Regions from separate parts of the Streptomyces sp. NPDC056222 genome, predicted to be linked through region 1. Evidence: riboswitches for the same ligand, from Rfam matches in the RefSeq annotation. Region 1 holds a riboswitch; each other region holds the start of a gene.
What was found. A riboswitch is a leader RNA that binds a small molecule or an ion and turns the genes downstream of it on or off. The one in region 1 is predicted to bind cobalamin.
Positions count from the first base shown of each region.

Region 2: it holds a riboswitch for cobalamin, as region 1 does, so the genes downstream of both, ACFC0D_RS07190 (energy-coupling factor ABC transporter permease) here and cobN (cobaltochelatase subunit CobN) in region 1, are expected to answer to the same signal.
Region 3: it holds a riboswitch for cobalamin, as region 1 does, so the genes downstream of both, metE (5-methyltetrahydropteroyltriglutamate--homocysteine S-methyltransferase) here and cobN (cobaltochelatase subunit CobN) in region 1, are expected to answer to the same signal.

Region 1 covers NZ_JBHJTL010000049.1:20,528-26,689, forward strand. Annotated here, with positions in the region: gene cobN (cobaltochelatase subunit CobN) at 1-3,342, opposite strand, end outside; cobalamin riboswitch at 3,377-3,520, opposite strand; gene ACFC0D_RS22625 (cobalamin biosynthesis protein CobG) at 3,584-5,119, shown strand; gene ACFC0D_RS22630 (precorrin-8X methylmutase) at 5,116-5,769, shown strand; gene ACFC0D_RS22635 (precorrin-2 C(20)-methyltransferase) at 5,766-6,162, shown strand, end outside.
Region 2 covers NZ_JBHJTL010000009.1:111,526-117,687, reverse strand. Annotated here, with positions in the region: gene dhaK (dihydroxyacetone kinase subunit DhaK) at 213-1,205, shown strand; gene dhaL (dihydroxyacetone kinase subunit DhaL) at 1,202-1,825, shown strand; gene ACFC0D_RS07195 (PTS-dependent dihydroxyacetone kinase phosphotransferase subunit DhaM) at 1,822-2,226, shown strand; cobalamin riboswitch at 2,273-2,497, shown strand; gene ACFC0D_RS07190 (energy-coupling factor ABC transporter permease) at 2,526-3,224, shown strand; gene ACFC0D_RS07185 (energy-coupling factor ABC transporter substrate-binding protein) at 3,224-3,565, shown strand; gene cbiQ (cobalt ECF transporter T component CbiQ) at 3,572-4,321, shown strand; gene ACFC0D_RS07175 (ATP-binding cassette domain-containing protein) at 4,318-5,166, shown strand; gene ACFC0D_RS07170 (FAD-dependent oxidoreductase) at 5,454-6,162, shown strand, end outside.
Region 3 covers NZ_JBHJTL010000046.1:3,469-9,630, reverse strand. Annotated here, with positions in the region: gene ACFC0D_RS21705 (M60 family metallopeptidase) at 1-155, opposite strand, end outside; gene ACFC0D_RS21700 (LacI family DNA-binding transcriptional regulator) at 352-1,476, opposite strand; cobalamin riboswitch at 1,761-1,990, shown strand; gene metE (5-methyltetrahydropteroyltriglutamate--homocysteine S-methyltransferase) at 2,164-4,488, shown strand; gene ACFC0D_RS21690 (acyl-CoA thioesterase) at 4,493-4,921, shown strand; gene ACFC0D_RS21685 (pyridoxamine 5'-phosphate oxidase family protein) at 5,119-5,616, opposite strand; gene ACFC0D_RS21680 (FAD-binding oxidoreductase) at 6,067-6,162, shown strand, end outside.

The DNA of each region.
Region 1 (6,162 bases):
CGTCGCCGCCAGCTCGAACGCGCCCTTGTAGCCGTGACGACGCATCGCCTCGATCCACTTCGGGTTGACCACCCGGGCGCGGAAGACCCGCGAGGTCTCCTCGACCAGGGTCCGGGTGCGGACCGTCTCCGGACGGGTGGAGTCGCCGATGTACGCCTCGGGCGCCGAGCCCGTCAGCGCGCGGACGGTCGCCACCATGCCGCCGTGGTACTGGAAGTAGTCGTCCGAGTCGGCGATGTCGTGCTCGCGCGTGTCCGTGTTCTTCGCGGCGACGGCGATCCGCTTGTACGCCGTCTCCATCTCCGAGCGCGCCGGACGCCCTTCGAGACCACGCCCGTACGCGTACCCGCCCCACACCGTGTACACCTCGGCGAGGTCCGCGTCCGTACGCCAGTCGCGCGAGTCGATCAGCTGGAGGATGCCCGCGCCGTACGTGCCCGGCCGCGAGCCGAAGATACGGGTGGTCGCCCGCCGCTCGTCGCCGTGCTCGGCCAGGTCGGCCTGCGCGTGCGCCCGTACGAAGTTGTCCTCGGCCGGCTCGTCCAGCGAGGCGGCCAGCCGCACGGCGTCGTCGAGAAGCCCGATGACGTGCGGGAACGCGTCCCGGAAGAAGCCCGAGATGCGCAGCGTCACATCGATGCGCGGACGGCCCAGTTCGGCGAGCGGGATCGCCTCGAGACCGTTCACCCGGCGCGAGGCGTCGTCCCAGGTCGGGCGGATGCCCAGCAGGGCCAGCGCCTCGGCCACGTCGTCGCCCGCCGTGCGCATCGCGCTCGTCCCCCACAGGGACAGACCGACGGACGTCGGCCACTCGCCGTTGTCGGAGCGGTAGCGCTCCAGGAGCGAGTCGGCGAGCGCCTGACCGGTCTCCCACGCGAGGCGGGAGGGAACGGCCTTGGGGTCGACGGAGTAGAAGTTCCGGCCGGTCGGCAGCACGTTCACCAGACCGCGCAGCGGCGAGCCGGACGGGCCGGCCGGCACGAAGCCGCCGTCCAACGCGTGCACGGCGTGGGTGAGTTCGTCGGTCGTGGCCGAGAGCCGCGGAACGACCTGCTCGCAGGCGAAGCGGAGCACCGCCTGGACGTCGGCGCCGTACGCGGCGGCGACCGCCGGGACCGCGTCCACGGACCAGTCCGCCGCCTCCATCGCCTCGACCAGCTCGCGCGCAGTCGCCTCCGCCTCGTCGGCGGTCGTCCGGGTCGCGGCCGACTCGTCCAGCCCCAGGGCCTCACGCAGACCCGGCAGGGCCTGCGTACCGCCCCAGATCTGCCGGGCGCGCAGGATCGACAGCACGAGGTTCACCCGCGCCTCGCCCACCGGCGCCCCGCCGAGCACATGCAGACCGTCCCTGATCTGCGCGTCCTTGACCTCGCACAGCCAGCCGTCGACATGCAGCAGGAAGTCGTCGAAGCCGTCGTCCTCCGGACGGTCCTCGAGCCCCAGGTCGTGGTCGAGCTTCGCCGCCTGGATCAGCGTCCAGATCTGCGCGCGGATCGCGGGCAGCTTCGACGGGTCCATGGAGGAGATCTGCGCGTACTCGTCGAGCAGCTGCTCCAGGCGCGCGATGTCGCCGTACGAGTCGGCGCGCGCCATCGGCGGCACCAGGTGGTCGACGAGCGTCGCGTGCACGCGACGCTTGGCCTGCGTGCCCTCGCCCGGGTCGTTGACCAGGAACGGGTAGATCAGAGGGATGTCGCCGAGCGCCGCGTCCGGGCCGCAGGCGGCCGACAGGCCGGCGTTCTTGCCGGGCAGCCACTCCAGGTTGCCGTGCTTGCCGAGGTGGACCATCGCGTCCGCCCCGAAGCCGCCGTCCTCGGCGCGCGCCGCGATCCAGCGGTAGGCGGCCAGGTAGTGGTGGGACGGCGGGAGATCGGGGTCGTGATAGATCGCGATCGGGTTCTCGCCGAAGCCGCGCGGCGGCTGGATGAGGATCAGCAGGTTCCCGCGCCGCAGGGCGGCGAGGACGATGTCGCCCTCGGGGTTGCGGGACCGGTCCAGGAACATCTCGCCGGGCGCCGGGCCCCAGTGCTCCTCGACCGCCTCGCGCAGCTCGGCCGGGAGCTGCGCGTACCAGCGCTTGTAGTCGGCCGCCGGGATGCGAACGGGGTTCTTCGCCAGCTGCTCCTCGGTGAGCCAGTCCTGGTCGTGGCCGCCGGCCTCGATCAGGGCGTAGATCAGCTCGTCGCCGTCGCCGGAGACCAGGCCGGGGATCTCCTCGACCGGACCGAAGTCGTAGCCCTCCTCCCGCAGGCGCCGCAGCAGCGCGACGGCGGAGGCGGGGGTGTCGAGGCCGACCGCGTTGCCGATCCGGGAGTGCTTGGTCGGGTACGCGGAGAGGACGAGCGCGAGCTTCTTCTCGGCGTTCGGGATATGGCGCAGACGGGCGTGACGGACCGCGATCCCGGCGACGCGGGCCGCGCGCTCGGTGTCGGCGACGTACGCGGGCAGCCCGTCCTCGTCGATCTCCTTGAAGGAGAACGGGACGGTGATGAGCCGGCCGTCGAACTCGGGGACGGCGACCTGGCTCGCGGCGTCCAGCGGGGAGAGACCCTCGTCGTTCTCCTCCCAGGCCGAGCGCGAGCCGGTGAGGCAGAGCGCCTGGAGGATCGGTACGTCGAGGGCGGCGAGCGCGCCCGCGTCCCAGGCCTCCTCGTCGCCGCCGGCCTGCGCCTCGGCGGGCTTGGTGCCGCCGGCCGCGAGGACGGTGGTGATGATCGCGTCGGCGCCGCGCAGACGGTCGAGCAGCTCCGGCTCCGGGGCGCGCAGGGACGCGACGTACAGCGGCAGGGCCTGGGCGCCGGCGTCCTCGACGGCCTCGCAGAGGGTGTCGATGAAGGCGGTGTTCCCGCTCATGTGGTGGGCGCGGTAGTAGAGCACGGCGACCGTCGGGCCGTCGGTCGTCCGGGGCGTGCGCTCCAGCGGGCCCCAGGTCGGCGCGGCGGCCGGGGCGTCGAAGCCGTGGCCGGTGAGCAGCACGGTGTCGGAGAGGAAGCGGGCCAGCTGCTCCAGGTTGGCCGGGCCGCCGTGCGCGAGGTAGGCGTGGGCCTCGGTGGCGACACCCACCGGGACGGTGGAGGTCGCCATGAGCTGGGCGTCGGGGGCCTGTTCGCCGGAGAGCACGACCAGCGGCCTTCCGGCGGCGCGCAGCGCGTCGAGGCCGTCCTCCCATGCCCGCAGCCCGCCGAGGAGCCGCACGAGAACGAGGTCGACGTCGTCCAGGAGCCCGGGCAGGTCGTCCAGGGCGAGGCGGGAGGGATTGGCGAACCGGTACTCGACGGGGCCGCCGGCCGCGCGGGCGCTGAGCAGGTCGGTGTCGGAGTGCGACAGCAACAGAATTCGCATGCGTGCGCAGGCCTTCCTCGGGGTTGTCCGCGCCCCGGGTGGTCGTATGGACGGCGGGAGTTCCTGACTCACCGGGCCGCTGGTGCGACCTGGCTCACAGTGGCGGGACCGCGCCGGATTCTCACCGGGCTTCCTCCCCGGGGTCCTGGGACCCCATGCCGTCTGCATAGTAGATCGTGCTCACGGCGGGCAGGGGTCGTCCCCAGGGGTCGTCCCGATCCACGTGGGTATGCTCGCCGCCATGCCGCCCACCCCACCCACAACGCCCAACCGGGGCGAACCTCTCATACGGGACCGTGGCGATGCCTGCCCCGGCGCGCTGCGCCTGCACCCCGCCGATGACGGCGGTCTGGCCCGACTGCGCCTGCCCGCAGGCTTGTTGACGTCTCGTCAGGTCCAGGTCCTGGCGTCGGCGGCGGAGTCGCTCGGCGACGGCCGGGTCACGGTCACGTCCCGGGGGAACGTGGAGCTGCGCGGCCTCGGCGAGGGCTGTGGCATCGATCTGGCGGAGCGGCTGACGGAGGCGGGCCTGCTGCCCTCGGCCACCCACGAACGCGTCCGCAACATCGTCGCCTCCCCGACCGCGGGACTGGACGGACTCGGCCACGCGGACGCGCAGTTGTGGGCCCGCGAACTGGACACCCTGCTCTGCGCGACCCCCTGGACGGCGGCCCTCTCGGGCCGCTTCCTCTTCGTCCTGGACGACGGCCGCGGAGACGTGGCGGGGCTGGGCGGAGATGTGACCTTGATCGCAGGAGGACCGTGGGCGGCCGGCGACGGGGGGACGGGCGAGAGCACGTCGCCCGGCGGGAGCAAAGCCTCGACGGGCGGGAGTCCGCACCCCGGCGGGACCGGAGCCTCGGCGGCCGGGAGCCCGTCGCACGGCGAGACCGGAGCCTCGGTGGGCGGGAGTCTGTCCCCCAATGAGAGCGAAGCCTCGGCCGGCGGCTGCGTCGGCCCCGCCCCGCGCGCGGCCGACGCCCTGCTGTACGTCGGCGGGCAGGCGTTCCGCGTCGCGGGCGCCGACGCGCCGCGAGCGGCGCTCGCCGCGGCCGACGCGTTCCTGCGGGCCGCACAGGCCGCCGGGAACGGCGCATGGCGTGTGAAGGAGCTGCCGAACGCAGGCGCACCGAACACGGAGGCCATCGACACCGCCGGCCTGACGGCACTGCCGGGCACCGCGACTCCCGGCGCCGGAACGGCCGACGCGCCGGACGCCGGGACCGGCCTCCTCGACCTCGCCGCCGCGCTCGCACGGGCCGGGGTCGACGCCCGGCCCGTCGTCCCCGCACCGCCGCTGCCGCACGGCGCGCCGCCCGCGCCCGGGCCCCTCGGCGGGAACGCGCTGCACGTGCTCGCGCCGCTCGGACGGCTGACGGCCACCCAGCTGCGGGCGCTGCTGCCCGCCGACGAGGTACGGCTCACGCCCTGGCGCGGGGCCGTCGTCGTCGGGGCCACCCGAACGCGGCTGCCCGAGCTGGAGGCGGCCGGGCTGGTCACCGACCCCCGCTCCCCCTGGGTCGGCGTCGGCGCCTGCACCGGGCGGCCCGGCTGCGCCAAGTCCCTCGCCGGCGTCCGCGCGGACGCCGTACCCGGCACTCCCGGCCTCCCCGTCCACTTCTCGGGGTGCGAGCGCCGGTGCGGCCACCCCCAAGGCGCCCCCGGCAGCTGGGTCGACGTCCTCGCCACCGCCGAGGGCACCTACCTCGTGGACGGCCGCCCCACCCCCCGTACCTCCCTGACCGAAGCAGTCGCAACGGCCCGCACAACGAGATGAGCGAGAACGACACGATGTTCGCCTACGAGAAGGACGGCGCGGAGATCTACCGCCAGTCCTTTGCCACGATCCGCGCCGAGGCGGACCTCGCCGATCTGCCCGCCGACGTCGCCACGGTCGCGGTCCGCATGATCCACGCCTGCGGCATGACCGACCTCGTCCGCGACCTCGCCTACTCGCCGCAGGTCGTCTCCCGCGCCCGCGCCGCCCTGCGCGCCGGCGCACCGATCCTGTGCGACGCGCAGATGGTCGCCAGCGGCGTGACCCGCAAGCGCCTGCCCGCCGACAACGACGTGGTCTGCACCCTCTCCGACCCCTCCGTGCCCGCCCTCGCCGCCGAGCTCGGCACCACCCGCAGCGCCGCCGCCCTCGAACTCTGGCGCGACCGCCTCGAAGGCTCCGTCGTCGCCATCGGCAACGCGCCCACCGCCCTCTTCCACCTCCTGGAGATGATCGCGAAGGGTGCGCCCCGCCCGGCCGCCGTCCTCGGCATACCGGTCGGCTTCATCGGCGCCGCCGAGTCCAAGGACGCCCTCGCCGCCCAGACCCTGGGCCTCGACTACCTCGTCGTACGGGGCCGGCGCGGCGGCAGCGCGATGACCGCCGCCGCGATCAACGCCATCGCGACGGAAGCGGAGATCCAGGCATGAGCGCCAACGCCCCCGGCAAGCTGTACGGAGTCGGCCTCGGCCCCGGCGACCCCAACCTGATGACGGTCGCCGCCGTGAAGGCCATCGCGTCCGCCGACGTCGTCGCCTACCACTCGGCCCGCCACGGCCGCTCCATCGCGCGCTCCATCGCCGCCGAGCACCTCCGCGAGGACCACATCGAGGAGCGGCTGATGTACCCGCTCACGGTGGAGACCACCGACCACCCCGGCGGCTACCGCGGCGCGCTCGACGACTTCTACGAGGAGGCCGCGGCCCGCCTCGCCGCCCACCTCGACGCCGGCCGCACCGTCGCCGTCCTCGCCGAGGGCGACCCGCTCTTCTACGGCTCGTACCAGCACATGCACAAGCGGCTCGCGGACCGCTACGACACCA
Region 2 (6,162 bases), on a different contig from region 1:
GCTTTCCGTGGTCGCGTCCAGATCGGGACGGCCTCGAAGGGCAGTGCGCCCTCGTGGGCGAACCGAGCTGATCTGCGAGCCGGAGGCGTTGGTGTAGCGGCCCTGGAAGGCGGCCGCGACGCACCGGCCCTGCGGGGTCTGTGATCGGGGGCGGGGAGCGCAGATACTGCTGGAGGTCGCACCACACCTGCCAGCGCTGCCAGGAGATGTCCGTGAAGATGCTGATCAACGTTCCCGAGACCGTGGTCGCCGATGCGCTGCGGGGGATGGCCGCCGCGCATCCCGAGCTCACCGTCGATGTCGAGCATCGCGTCGTGCTGCGGCGGGACGCGCCCGTGGACGGCAAGGTGGGGCTCGTGTCCGGAGGTGGGTCCGGGCATGAGCCGTTGCACGGGGGGTTCGTGGGGCCCGGGATGTTGGCGGCCGCTTGCCCCGGGGAGATCTTCACGTCGCCCGTGCCCGATCAGATGGTGCGGGCCGCCGCCGCGGTCGACAGCGGGGCCGGGGTCCTGTTCGTCGTCAAGAACTACACCGGGGACGTCCTCAACTTCGAGATGGCGGCCGAGCTCGCCGAGGACGAGGGGATCCAGATCGCCAAGGTGCTCGTCAACGACGACGTGGCGGTGACGGACAGTCTGTACACGGCCGGGCGGCGCGGGACCGGGGCCACGTTGTTCGTGGAGAAGATCGCCGGGGCCGCGGCCGAGGAGGGCGCGCCGCTGGAGCGGGTGGAGGCGATCGCGCGGCGGGTGAACGAGCGGTCGCGGAGTTTCGGTGTCGCGCTGAGCGCCTGCACCACGCCCGCCAAGGGCAGTCCCACCTTTGATCTGCCCGCCGGTGAGCTGGAGTTGGGCATCGGGATCCATGGCGAGCCCGGGCGTGAGCGGCGGTCGATGATGACCTCGCGGGAGATCGCGGACTTCGCCGTCGATGCCGTACTGGACGATCTGCGGCCGTCCGGACCGGTCCTCGCCCTGGTGAACGGCATGGGCGCCACCCCGTTGCTCGAACTGTACGGCTTCAACGCCGAGGTCCAACGGGTCCTGACCGAACGTGCGGTGCCGGTCGCCCGCACCCTGGTCGGGAACTACGTCACCTCCCTCGACATGGCCGGCTGTTCGGTGACGTTGTGCGAGGCCGACGAAGAGATGCTGCGACTGTGGGACGCGCCCGTGCAGACGCCCGCCCTGCGCTGGGGCCGGTGAGCGGAGTGTCCGAAGTCGACGAGTTCGACGCCGCGTTCTTCCTGCGCTGGCTGACCATCGCCGCGGCAGCCGTCGAACGCGAGGCCGATCGCCTCACCGAGCTCGACTCGGCGATCGGCGACGCCGACCACGGGGCCAATCTGAAGCGGGGGTTCGGCGCCGTGACGGATGCGCTGGAGAAGGATCCGCCCACGACGCCGGGTGCCGTACTCGCCGCTGCCGGGCGGCAGTTGATCTCCACCGTCGGCGGCGCGTCCGGGCCGCTGTACGGGACGCTGCTGCGCCGGACGGGCAAGGGTCTCGGCGAGGCCCCGGCGGTGACGCGGCAGGAGCTGGCGGCGGCGCTCACCGCGGGAGTCGCCGCGGTCGCCCAGCTCGGCGGGGCGCAGGTGGGTGACAAGACGATGCTGGACGCCCTCGTTCCGGCTACCGAGGGGCTCGGCAAGTCCTTCGCGGCCGCCCGGGACGCGGCCGAGCGGGGCGCCCTCGCGACCGTACCCCTCCAGGCGCGCAAGGGCAGGGCGAGCTATCTGGGCGAGCGCTCCATCGGGCACCAGGACCCCGGGGCCACCTCGTCCGCGCTGCTGATCGCCGCCCTCGTCGAGGCGGCGGCCGAGTGACCGCGCAGGTCGGAATCGTCCTCGTATCGCACAGCGCGGAGGTGGCCGGCGCCGTCGCCGCACTGGCCCAGGGTCTCGCGGGCGGCGGAGCGACCGCGCCGATCGCCCCCGCGGGCGGACGGCCGGACGGCGGCCTCGGCACCAGCTCCCAGCTGATCGTCGGGGCGGCGCGGGAGGTCGACCGGGGTGCCGGTGTGGCGCTGCTCGTCGATCTCGGCAGCGCCGTACTGACGGTGAAGGCTCTCCTCGCCGAGGAGGACGAGCTGCCGGAGGGGGCACGGCTCGTGGACGCCCCGTTCGTCGAGGGCGCCGTCGCCGCCCTCGTCACGGCGAGCGCGGGCGGGGATCTGGATGCCGTGGTGGCCGCGGCCTCGGAGGCCTACACGTATCGAAAGGAGTGAGAGGGGGGCGCGCGCGAGATCTGTCACACACCGTCCGGAGGAGCCTCCGTGTTGTGATGTACCTGGTCAACCCACTACTGTCACAGCGCCTTGGTGTACGGGAAACCGGTGCGGTACCGGTGCGGCCCTCGCCACTGTGATCGGGAAGTCCGGCTCCATCCCTCCGGGGAAGCCACTGGACCACCGCGGGAGACCGCGGCGGTTTGGGAAGGCGGAGCCGCGGCGGCATGACCCGTCAGCCAGGAGACCGGCCAAGGTGCGTTGTCCATCCACGAGGTGCTGGAGAGGGTCTCCCAACCATGCATATAGCCGAGGGGTATCTGCCCCCTGTGCACGCGGCCGCCTGGGGCGTCGCGTCCGCTCCCTTCGTTGTCCACGGTGTTCGCGCGCTGACCCGTGAGGTCAAGGCCAACCCCGAGTCCACCCTGCTGCTCGGTGCGTCCGGTGCGTTCACTTTCGTCCTGTCCGCGCTCAAGATTCCGTCGGTGACGGGCAGTTGCTCGCACCCCACCGGTACGGGGCTCGGCGCGATCCTGTTCCGGCCGCCCGTGATGGCGGTCCTGGGCACGATCACGCTGCTCTTCCAGGCACTGCTGCTCGCCCACGGCGGGCTCACGACGCTCGGTGCCAACGTCTTCTCGATGGCCATCGTCGGCCCATGGGCCGGCTTCGGTACGTACTGGCTGCTGCGCCGGTCCAACGTGCCGCTGATGGTGAGCGTGTTCTTCGGCGCGTTCGTCGCCGACATCTCCACCTACTGCGTCACCAGCGTGCAGCTCGCGCTGGCCTTCCCGGACCCGGGCAGCGGTGTGCTCGGCGCGCTGGCCAAGTTCGGCGGGATCTTCGCCGTGACCCAGTTGCCGCTCGCCGTCAGCGAGGGGCTGCTCACGGTGCTCGTGATGCGGCTGCTCACGCAGTCCAGCAAGGGGGACCTGACCCGCCTCGGCGTCCTGCTCCCGTCCCGGAAGAAGAACGAGAACGCGGAGGCGAGCGCCTGATGAGCCGGAACGCGAAGATCAACACCCTGCTCCTGCTCGTCGTCGCGGCGCTCGCGGTGCTCCCGCTGGTGCTCGGGCTCGGCGACCACAAGGAGGAGCCGTTCACCGGGGCCGACGCCGAGGCGGAGACGGCGATCACGGAGATCGCTCCCGACTACGAGCCGTGGTTCAGCCCGCTGTACGAGCCGCCGTCCGGCGAGATCGAGTCGGCGCTGTTCTCGCTCCAGGCGGCGCTCGGCGCCGGCGTGCTGGCGTACTACTTCGGCGTGCACAGGGGCCGCAAGCAGGGCGAGGCCCGTGCCGAGGCGAAGGCGCTGCGGTCGGCGTCCGGCGACGAGTAGGCGCCGATGCTGCCGATCGACGCTGCGGCGCACAGCAGTCGCTGGCGCCGCCGTCACCCCTGCGAGAAAGCGGTGCTCGGGTTCGGTCTGACGCTCTGCGCGGTCTGTCTGCCGCCCTGGCCGGGCGCCGTGCTCGTCGCGGCGGCCACGCTCGCCGTGCTCCTCGGTCCTGCCGGGGTGCCGGGGCGCCAGCTGTGGCGGGCGTTCCGGATCCCGCTGGGATTTTGCGTGACGGGCGCGATCCCGCTCCTGTTCGAGGTCGGCGGTGCACGGGGGCTCGTCGCCCTCGCGCCGGACGGACCGTTGCACGCGGGCGAGTTGCTGCTGCGGACCTCGGCCGCGTCCCTGGGCGTGCTGCTGTTCGCGTTCACCACGCCCGTCTCGGACGTGCTGCCGCGTCTCGTACGGGCCGGAGTGCCGGCTCCCGTGGTGGACGTGGCGCTGGTGATGTACCGGATCAGCTTCCTGCTCCTGGACGCCATATCCAAGATCCGGCAGGCGCAGGCGGCCCGGCTCGGGCTCACCACCCGGGCGGCGACGTGGCGCTCGCTCGCGGGGCTCGGTGCGACCGCGTTCGTGCGCGCCTTCGACCGGGCGCAGCGCCTGCAGACGGGGCTCGCCGGGCGGGGGTACGACGGGACCTTGCGGGTCCTGGTGCCCCAAGCGGCGGTGTCGACCCGCTTCCTCGCGTCGACGGCCGGCCTCCTGGCCGGTCTCGTCACGCTCACTCTCGTACTGGAAAGGTCCCTGCCGTGAGCCCTGCACCTCCTGTCGTGGAACTGGTGAAGGCCACGTTCGCCTACGAGGACGGGCCGGTCGTCCTCGACGGCATCGACTTCGCCGTGCCGGAGGGCCGGGCGATGGCTCTCCTCGGCCGCAACGGCGGCGGCAAGACGACGCTGCTGCGGCTGCTGAGCGGCGGTCTGCGCAGCAGCAACGGCGCGCTCCGGCTGGACGGCGAGGAGGTGTCGTACGACCGGAAGGGGCTGACCCGGCTGCGGACGACCGTGCAGCTGGTGGTCCAGGACCCGGACGACCAGCTCTTCGCCGCCTCGGTCGGCCAGGACGTGTCGTTCGGGCCGATGAATCTGGGGCTTCCGGAGGAGGAGGTACGGCTCCGGGTCCGCGAGGCGCTGGAGGCGCTGGACATCGTGGCCCTGGAGGACCGCCCGACCCATCTGTTGTCGTACGGGCAGCGGAAGCGGGCGGCGATCGCGGGCGCCGTGGCGATGCGGCCGCGGGTCCTCATCATGGACGAGCCGACGGCCGGGCTCGATCCGCACGGGCAGGAGCGACTCCTCGAGGTGCTCGGGCGGCTGCGGGACTCCGGTACGACGGTGGTCATGGCCACGCACGATGTCGATCTGGCGCTGCGCTGGGCGGACGAGGCCGCTGTGCTCTCGCCCGAGGGGCTGCGTACGGGCCCGATCGAGGAGCTGCTCGCCGACGACGAGCTCCTCGACGCGGCGCGCCTGCGTCGGCCCTGGGGCATGGCGGTGACGCGGCTGCTGCGCGCGCACGGCCTGCTCGCCGCGGACGCGGAGGGTCCGCGCACGGCGGAGGACCTGGACACCTGGGTCACGGCACCCCGAGGCGCGTGAGGCGCACGAGGCATCTGCGGCATTCAGGCACCAGAGGCGGCTGGTCGCCGCGACCGGTCCCCACAGGTGCCCGGGGCACGGGAAGCACCCGCGCGCCTGGGGCGCCTCACGCACCTGGCACCTGAGGCGCTCGAAGCACCACGACGGCCCCCTGGCGGATCCCCGCCAGGGGGCCGTGGTGGTGCAACGTCGCGCAGATCACCCTCCCCCTCTTATGCAACTTGTTGCACAAGCTCCCTCGGGTCGTCTACAACAGTCCTGACGACACTGCGCGAGGAGGCGCCCCCATGACCACCCCGTACCCGCACCTGCTGAGCCCGCTCGACCTCGGGTTCACCACCCTGCCGAACCGGGTGCTCATGGGTTCCATGCACGTCGGCCTCGAGGAGACCGAGAACGGCTTCGAGCGGATGGCCGCGTTCTACGCCGAGCGCGCCCGCGGGGGCGTCGGCCTGATCGTGACCGGCGGCATCGCCCCGAACGAGGCCGGCCGCCCCTGGGACGGCGGCGCCAAGCTCAGCACCGAGGACGAGGTCGGCGAGCACAAGCTCATCACCGAGGCCGTGCACGCCGAGGGCGGGCGCATCGCGATGCAGATCCTGCACTTCGGCCGGTACGCCTACCACCCCGCACTCGTCGCCCCCAGCGCGATCCAGGCGCCGATCAGCCCCTTCGTCCCCAATGAGCTCACCGACGCCGAGGTCGAGCAGACCGTCGAGGACTACGCCCGCTGCGCCGAGCTGGCCAAGGCCGCCGGGTACGACGGCGTCGAGGTCATGGGCTCCGAGGGCTATCTGATCAACGAGTTCATCGCGGCCGCCACCAACCACCGCACCGACCGCTGGGGCGGCAGCTACGAGAACCGGGTCCGCTTCCCGCTGGAGATCGTCCGGCGCATCCGTGAGCGGGTCGGCGAGGACTTCATCGTCATCTACCGGCTCTCGATGCTGGACCTCGTGCCGGGCGGTTCCACCCTGGAGGAGGTCGTCGCCCTCG
Region 3 (6,162 bases), on a different contig from region 1:
GGGCGTGCGGTCACCGTGATCGTGCACGTATGGCCGGTGGCGGTGGCGGCCGCGGTGGCCGCGTGCGCCGGGGCGGCGCCCAGCAGGCCGGCGGTGCCGGCACCGGCCAGACCCGCGAGGACGGAACGACGGTTGAGCGCAGGGAGGTGGGGCATCCGGTCTCCTCGGAGAGGGCAAGGGCCTGGCCTCTGACTGCCCGACAGGATGTAAGCGGTTGCTATGCCGAGGCAAGAGAAGACGCAATGTTTCTACGGGTTTCTATGAACCCGAAGGGAACCAGCGGAGACAAGCGACGGTAAACGTTCTCTCCCACACCTCTGCCCTGGGTTGTCCCCCGCGCTCATCCCTGCTTCACACGGTGCGGGCCCGCCGGGTGCGTGTCGCCTTCGGCGGGGCCACCGAGTCGCGCACCACGATGTGCGTGCCCAGCCGGTGCACGCCCGTCGTGGGTGCCCGCCAGGCGTCGTCACCGTCGTCGCCGTCGTCCCCGGGGGTCGCGAGCCGCACGGCCTGCCGGCCCATCTCCTCCAGCGGGATGTGCACGGTGGTCAGCCGCGGACGCATCTCTTGCGCCACGGGCACATCGTCGTAGCCGACGAGGGAGACGTCCTCCGGGATCCGGGCGCCCGCCTCCTCCAGGGCCTGCGCCGCACCGGCCGCCACGATGTCGTTGGCGGCGAAGATCGCGGTGAAGTCGAGCCCCTCGGCGAGGAGTTCGGTCGTCCGGCGATAGCCGAAGCCTCTGCTGAACGCACCGGTGTGCACCAGACCGTCATCGGGCGTGACGCCGCGCAGTTCGAGGGCTCGGCGGTATCCGGCGAGGCGGTCCAGCGTGGTCGAGACGGCGGGCGGGCCGCCCAGGTAGAGGATCCGCCGATGCCCTTGCGTCAGCAGATGGTCGGTGATGGCGAACGCACCGCCCTCGTTGTCGTACTCCACCGCCGCCGCGGGGACCCGTCCCCCCAGCGAGGGCCGGCCGCAGAGCACCAGGGAGGAGCCCCCGGCGTGGAGTTCCTCGGCGCGGCGGGTGAGTTCCGCGGTGTAGGCGCGGTCCACGACACTCCCTCCGACCAGCACGACCACGTCGGCACGCTGCTCGTGCAGGAGGTCGACGAAGGCCAGTTCGCGCTTCGCGTCGCCCTGCGTGCAGCAGACCAGGCAGAGCCGGCCCGTGCGCGCCGCCTCGCGCTCCACGCCGCGCGCGATGTACGCGAAGAAGGGGTCGACGATCTCGCTGACGATGATCCCCACGGTGCGGTTCGAGGTGCCGGCCAGGGCGCGGGCGTGCGCGTTCACCACATAGCCGAGCTCCCGCATCGCGCCCTCGACCCGGTCGCGGGTCGCCTGTGCCACCGGATAGTTGCGGTTCAGCACCCGTGAGACGGTCGCCGTCGACACTCCGGCGAGCGCGGCCACCTCCCGGATGGTCGCGCGCCGCGAATCCCCCGCCGCCACCTGCCGAGCACTCCCGTTCATCGGTGCCGCCTCCTCACGTGCGGCTGGAGCCTATACGAACTCCGTCGCCGCTGTTCACGGCACGCGGACGCGCCAGGAGCCCACCGGTCACGAACAACGGTGCGCGGCCCGGGACTTCGGTGGTCCCGCCGTCTCCGGCACAGGCGGGGAGCCGTCGCGGGGGCGGCACCGGAGACTCCGTTCCCCAGGGGTGGCGGCGCGCCGCCACGCAGCCCTCACAGCGGGTGTGTCTCATTTCACCGTCCGGAACATGAGTCACTCGCACCCTTCCACGCCCACGGGGCTACGCTGCCCGTGCAGCTGGTTCGCCCCGTCAGCCAGGCGGGACGCGTCGTAAGAGGGAACCCGGTGGGAATCCGGGACTGCCCCGCAGCGGTGAGCGAGAACGACCGCCGTCATACGCACTGGGCCCGCGAGGGTCTGGGAAGCGACGGTTAGTAGGTGTCTCGTACGACTTCCGTACGACGAGACGTGCTCGCGAGTCCGAAGACCTGCCCGTTGCCCGTACGCGACCGTTCGCGTGCGGTGATCCCGGTGACCTCGTGGGCGGGTCGGCGTGCACAGCAGGACGGATCGGCCGCGCGTACCTCGATGTACGCCCCTGCGGTGGTCCTTCCGGTTCGTCACCCTTCGCTCGCGACTCCTCGGGTCTGTCTCATGACACGCAAGCTCGCGAAGGAGAGTTACGTGACAACCGAGTCCGCGGCCGCGGCAGCACGGGCCACCGTGTACGGATACCCCCGCCAGGGTCGGAACCGGGAGCTGAAGAAGGCCGTCGAGGGGTACTGGAAGGGCCGGGTCGGCGCCGAAGCCCTCCGGGAGACCGCCCGGGAGCTGCGCGAGACCAACTGGCGGCAGCTCGCCGACTCCGGCATCCACGAGGTGCCGACCGGCGACTTCTCCCTCTACGACCATGTGCTCGACACCAGTGTCATGGTCGGCGCCGTCCCCGCCCGCCACCGCGCCGCCGTCGAGTCCGACCCGCTCGACGGGTACTTCGCGATGGCCCGCGGCACCGAGGACGTGGCGCCGCTGGAGATGACCAAGTGGTTCGACACCAACTACCACTACCTTGTCCCCGAGCTGGGTCCCGACAGTGCCTTCGGCGCCGACAGCACCAAGCAGGTCGCCGAGCTGAAGGAGGCCCTCGCGCTCGGCCACTCGGCCCGTCCCGTCCTGGTGGGGCCGGTCACGTACCTCCTGCTGGCCAAGCCGGCGCCGGGTGTCGCGGAGGACTTCGAGCCGCTCACCCTGCTCGACCGGTTGCTGCCGGTGTACGCCGAGGTGCTCGCCGACCTGCTCGCGGCGGGCGCCGAGTGGGTGCAGCTCGACGAGCCCGCCCTCGTCCAGGACCGCACTCCCGCCGAGCTGAACGCCGCCGCCCGCGCCTACCGTGAACTCGGCGGCCCTGCCGACCGGCCGAAGCTGCTGATCGCCTCCTACTTCGACCGGCTGGGCGAGGCACTTCCCGTGCTGGCGAAGGCCCCCGTGGAGGGACTCGCGCTCGACTTCACCGATGCCGCCGCCGGCAATCTGGCGGATCTCGCGGCGGTGGGCGGCCTGCCGGGCAAGCGGCTGGTCGCCGGTGTCGTCAACGGCCGCAACATCTGGATCAACGACCACCAGAAGTCCCTGACCGCCCTCGGCACCCTGCTCGGCCTCGCCGATCAGGTCGACGTCGCGGCGTCCTGCTCGCTGCTGCACGTCCCGCTGGACGCCGCGGTGGAGCGGGACATCGACCCGCAGATCCGCCGCTGGCTCGCCTTCGCGCGCCAGAAGACCGCGGAGATCGCCACGCTCGCGCGCGGCCTGTCCCAGGGCACCGGTGCGATCGCCGCCGAACTCGCCGCCAACCGTGCCGATCTGGCCTCGCGGGCGAGCTCGGCGATCACCAACGACCCCGCCGTACGGACCCGCACGGCCGCCGTCACCGAAAGCGACACCCGCCGTGCCCAGCCCTACACCGAGCGCGCGGCCGCCCAGCGGGCCCACCTGAACCTGCCGTTGCTGCCCACGACGACCATCGGCTCCTTCCCGCAGACCGCCGAGCTGCGCAGCGCCCGCGCCGATCTGCGCGCCGGATGGCTCGACACGACGGCATACGAGGAGCGGATCAAGGCCGAGATCCGCGAGGTGATCGCCTTCCAGGAGAAGACCGGCCTCGACGTCCTCGTGCACGGCGAGCCCGAACGCAACGACATGGTCCAGTACTTCGCCGAGCGGCTGACCGGCTACCTCGCCACCCAGCACGGCTGGGTCCAGTCGTACGGCACCCGGTACGTCCGGCCGCCGGTCCTGGCCGGCGACATCTCCCGCCCCGCGCCGATGACGGTGCGCTGGACGACGTACGCACAGCGGCAGACGTCCCGCCCCGTCAAGGGAATGCTGACCGGCCCGGTCACGATGCTGGCCTGGTCCTTCGTCCGTGACGACCAGCCGCTCGGCGACACCGCCCGCCAGGTCGCGCTCGCCCTGCGCGACGAGGTCGCCGATCTGGAGGCGGCGGGCACGTCGGTGATCCAGGTCGACGAGCCGGCCCTGCGCGAGACACTGCCGCTGCGCGCCGACGCCCACGCCCCGTACCTCGCCTGGGCCACCGAGGCCTTCCGCCTCACCACGGCCGGCGTCCGTCCGGACACCCAGATCCACACCCACATGTGCTACGCCGAGTTCGGCGACATCCTCCGGGCCATCGACGACCTCGACGCGGACGTCATCAGCCTGGAGGCCGCCCGTTCCCACATGCAGGTCGCGGACGAGCTCGCGGGGGCCGGATACCCCCGGGAGGTCGGCCCCGGCGTGTACGACATCCACTCACCGCGCGTCCCGGAGGAGGCGGAGGCCGTCTCGCTCATCGAGCGCGCCCTGCTCTCCGTCCCCGCCGACCGGCTCTGGATCAATCCCGACTGCGGCCTGAAGACGCGCGGCTGGCGAGAGGTCCGGCCCGCACTGGAACACATGGCCGCGGCGGCCCGCCAGGTCCGTGGTCGTCTGCCCCGCACCGAGGGCTGAGCACATGAACACCTGTACCACCGTCGGCGATCGGGCCCACAAAGCACCGGCCGACTCCCAGGTGACCCTCGCCCACATCATGAGCGAGCACGAGACCAACCTGTACGGGACCATCCACGGCGGCGTCGTCATGAAACTCATCGACGACGCAGCCGCGGCGGCGGCGGGCCGCCACGCGGACGGCCCCGCCGTGACGGTCTCCGTCGACCGGATGACGTTCCTCTCCCCCGCTCGCGCCGGTGACCTGCTCACCGTCCACGCCGAGCTGTGCCACGCGGGCCGGACCTCGATGGCCGTCGCCGTCGGCGTCACCGCGGAACGCTGGAACGCGACCTCCGGTCCCACGACCGAAGTGGCCACCGCCCGGCTGACCTTCGTCGCGATCGATGCCGAAGGCCGTCCGCGCCCGGTCCCCGGGCTGAAGGAGGAGTAGCGGCAGACGGGGCGCAGCGGCCTGCGCCCCGGACGGGCGGCCCCGGCGGGGGTGGCGGTGGAACGAACCACCGGCCTCTCGTCGCCGGGGCCCGCGCCCTCCAGGTCCCGAGCCTGGCGCTCTGCTGCTGAGCTACATGTCGATGACCGGACCCTACGGCCACCGTGGTCGCTCACTCAATCGGAATTCGCACCAGGTCAGGCGCCCTTGCGTTCCTCCCGCCGCCGGACCAGTTCCTCGACTGCGCTGGGGAGGGTCGTCTCGAAGTCGATCAGCTTCGCCCAGGTCGGGGTCACGACGATCCGGACCATGCCGTCGTAGAGGGAACGGACCTCGGCCTCCCACTCGATCCGCTGCTCCGGCGTCATCGTGTAGATGCCGTTGGACCGGAAGAACTCGTCCGGGATGCCTTCGACCACGTCCAGCTCGGCCCGACCGCGGATCAGCAGGATCTTCGGCGGGTGCACTTCGGTGTCGATCGTCAGCGCGACCGCCGGATTGTCGCGGAGGGCCGAGAGCTTCGGGGCGTTCGTCGCAGTGCACATGACGATCTCGGAGCCGTTCCAGGTGAAGCCGATCGGGACGACCCGTGGCGTGCCGTCCTTGGCGACGTATGCGAGGCGAACCAGATCACGGGCCAGGAGCTCCTGGCTCATCGGACGGTTCAGGACCTCGGTGATCTCGCTCTGCTGCACGGTCGGACCCACCTGCTCGTCGTCGTGACTCCCACGGAAAGGTGTCTGCCCGGTCGACGTGCGAAGGCTCCCGGGCAGACACCATGGTCCCAAGCTGCCCTGCCGACGGCCAGTACACCGCGAGCGTGGCCGCGGCCTGGGCCGAACGGGCCCACACCCGGCGTCGTCCCGCTCGAGGTGGGGTCGAGTCTGACCGGTTCTCGTCCTGCGTCGAAGCCGGCGCCGGGGGTCGGGCAGAGCTCGGTGTGTCGTCCGCTCGCCGCCCTTGCACCCATACGCGCGAGCCCTGGTGTGATCCGGCCACGCCCCGGTGCGCCGAGTCACCGTTCATCGGTGGGCTCCGCCACCATGGCCCACGCCGGAGGCCGTGCTCGCCACGAGAGCCGCTGCCTCGGGCCCACGACCCTGCCCTGCCGAAGGTCGCGGGGGCTACCGAGGAGAGGAAGCGCCGTGAGCGTCAGCCGTCGGACCGTACTGCGAAGGGGAGCCCGGGCGACAGCGATCGGCCTGACCACGGCGTGGGCGGGAGGGCATGCCGTCGCCGCG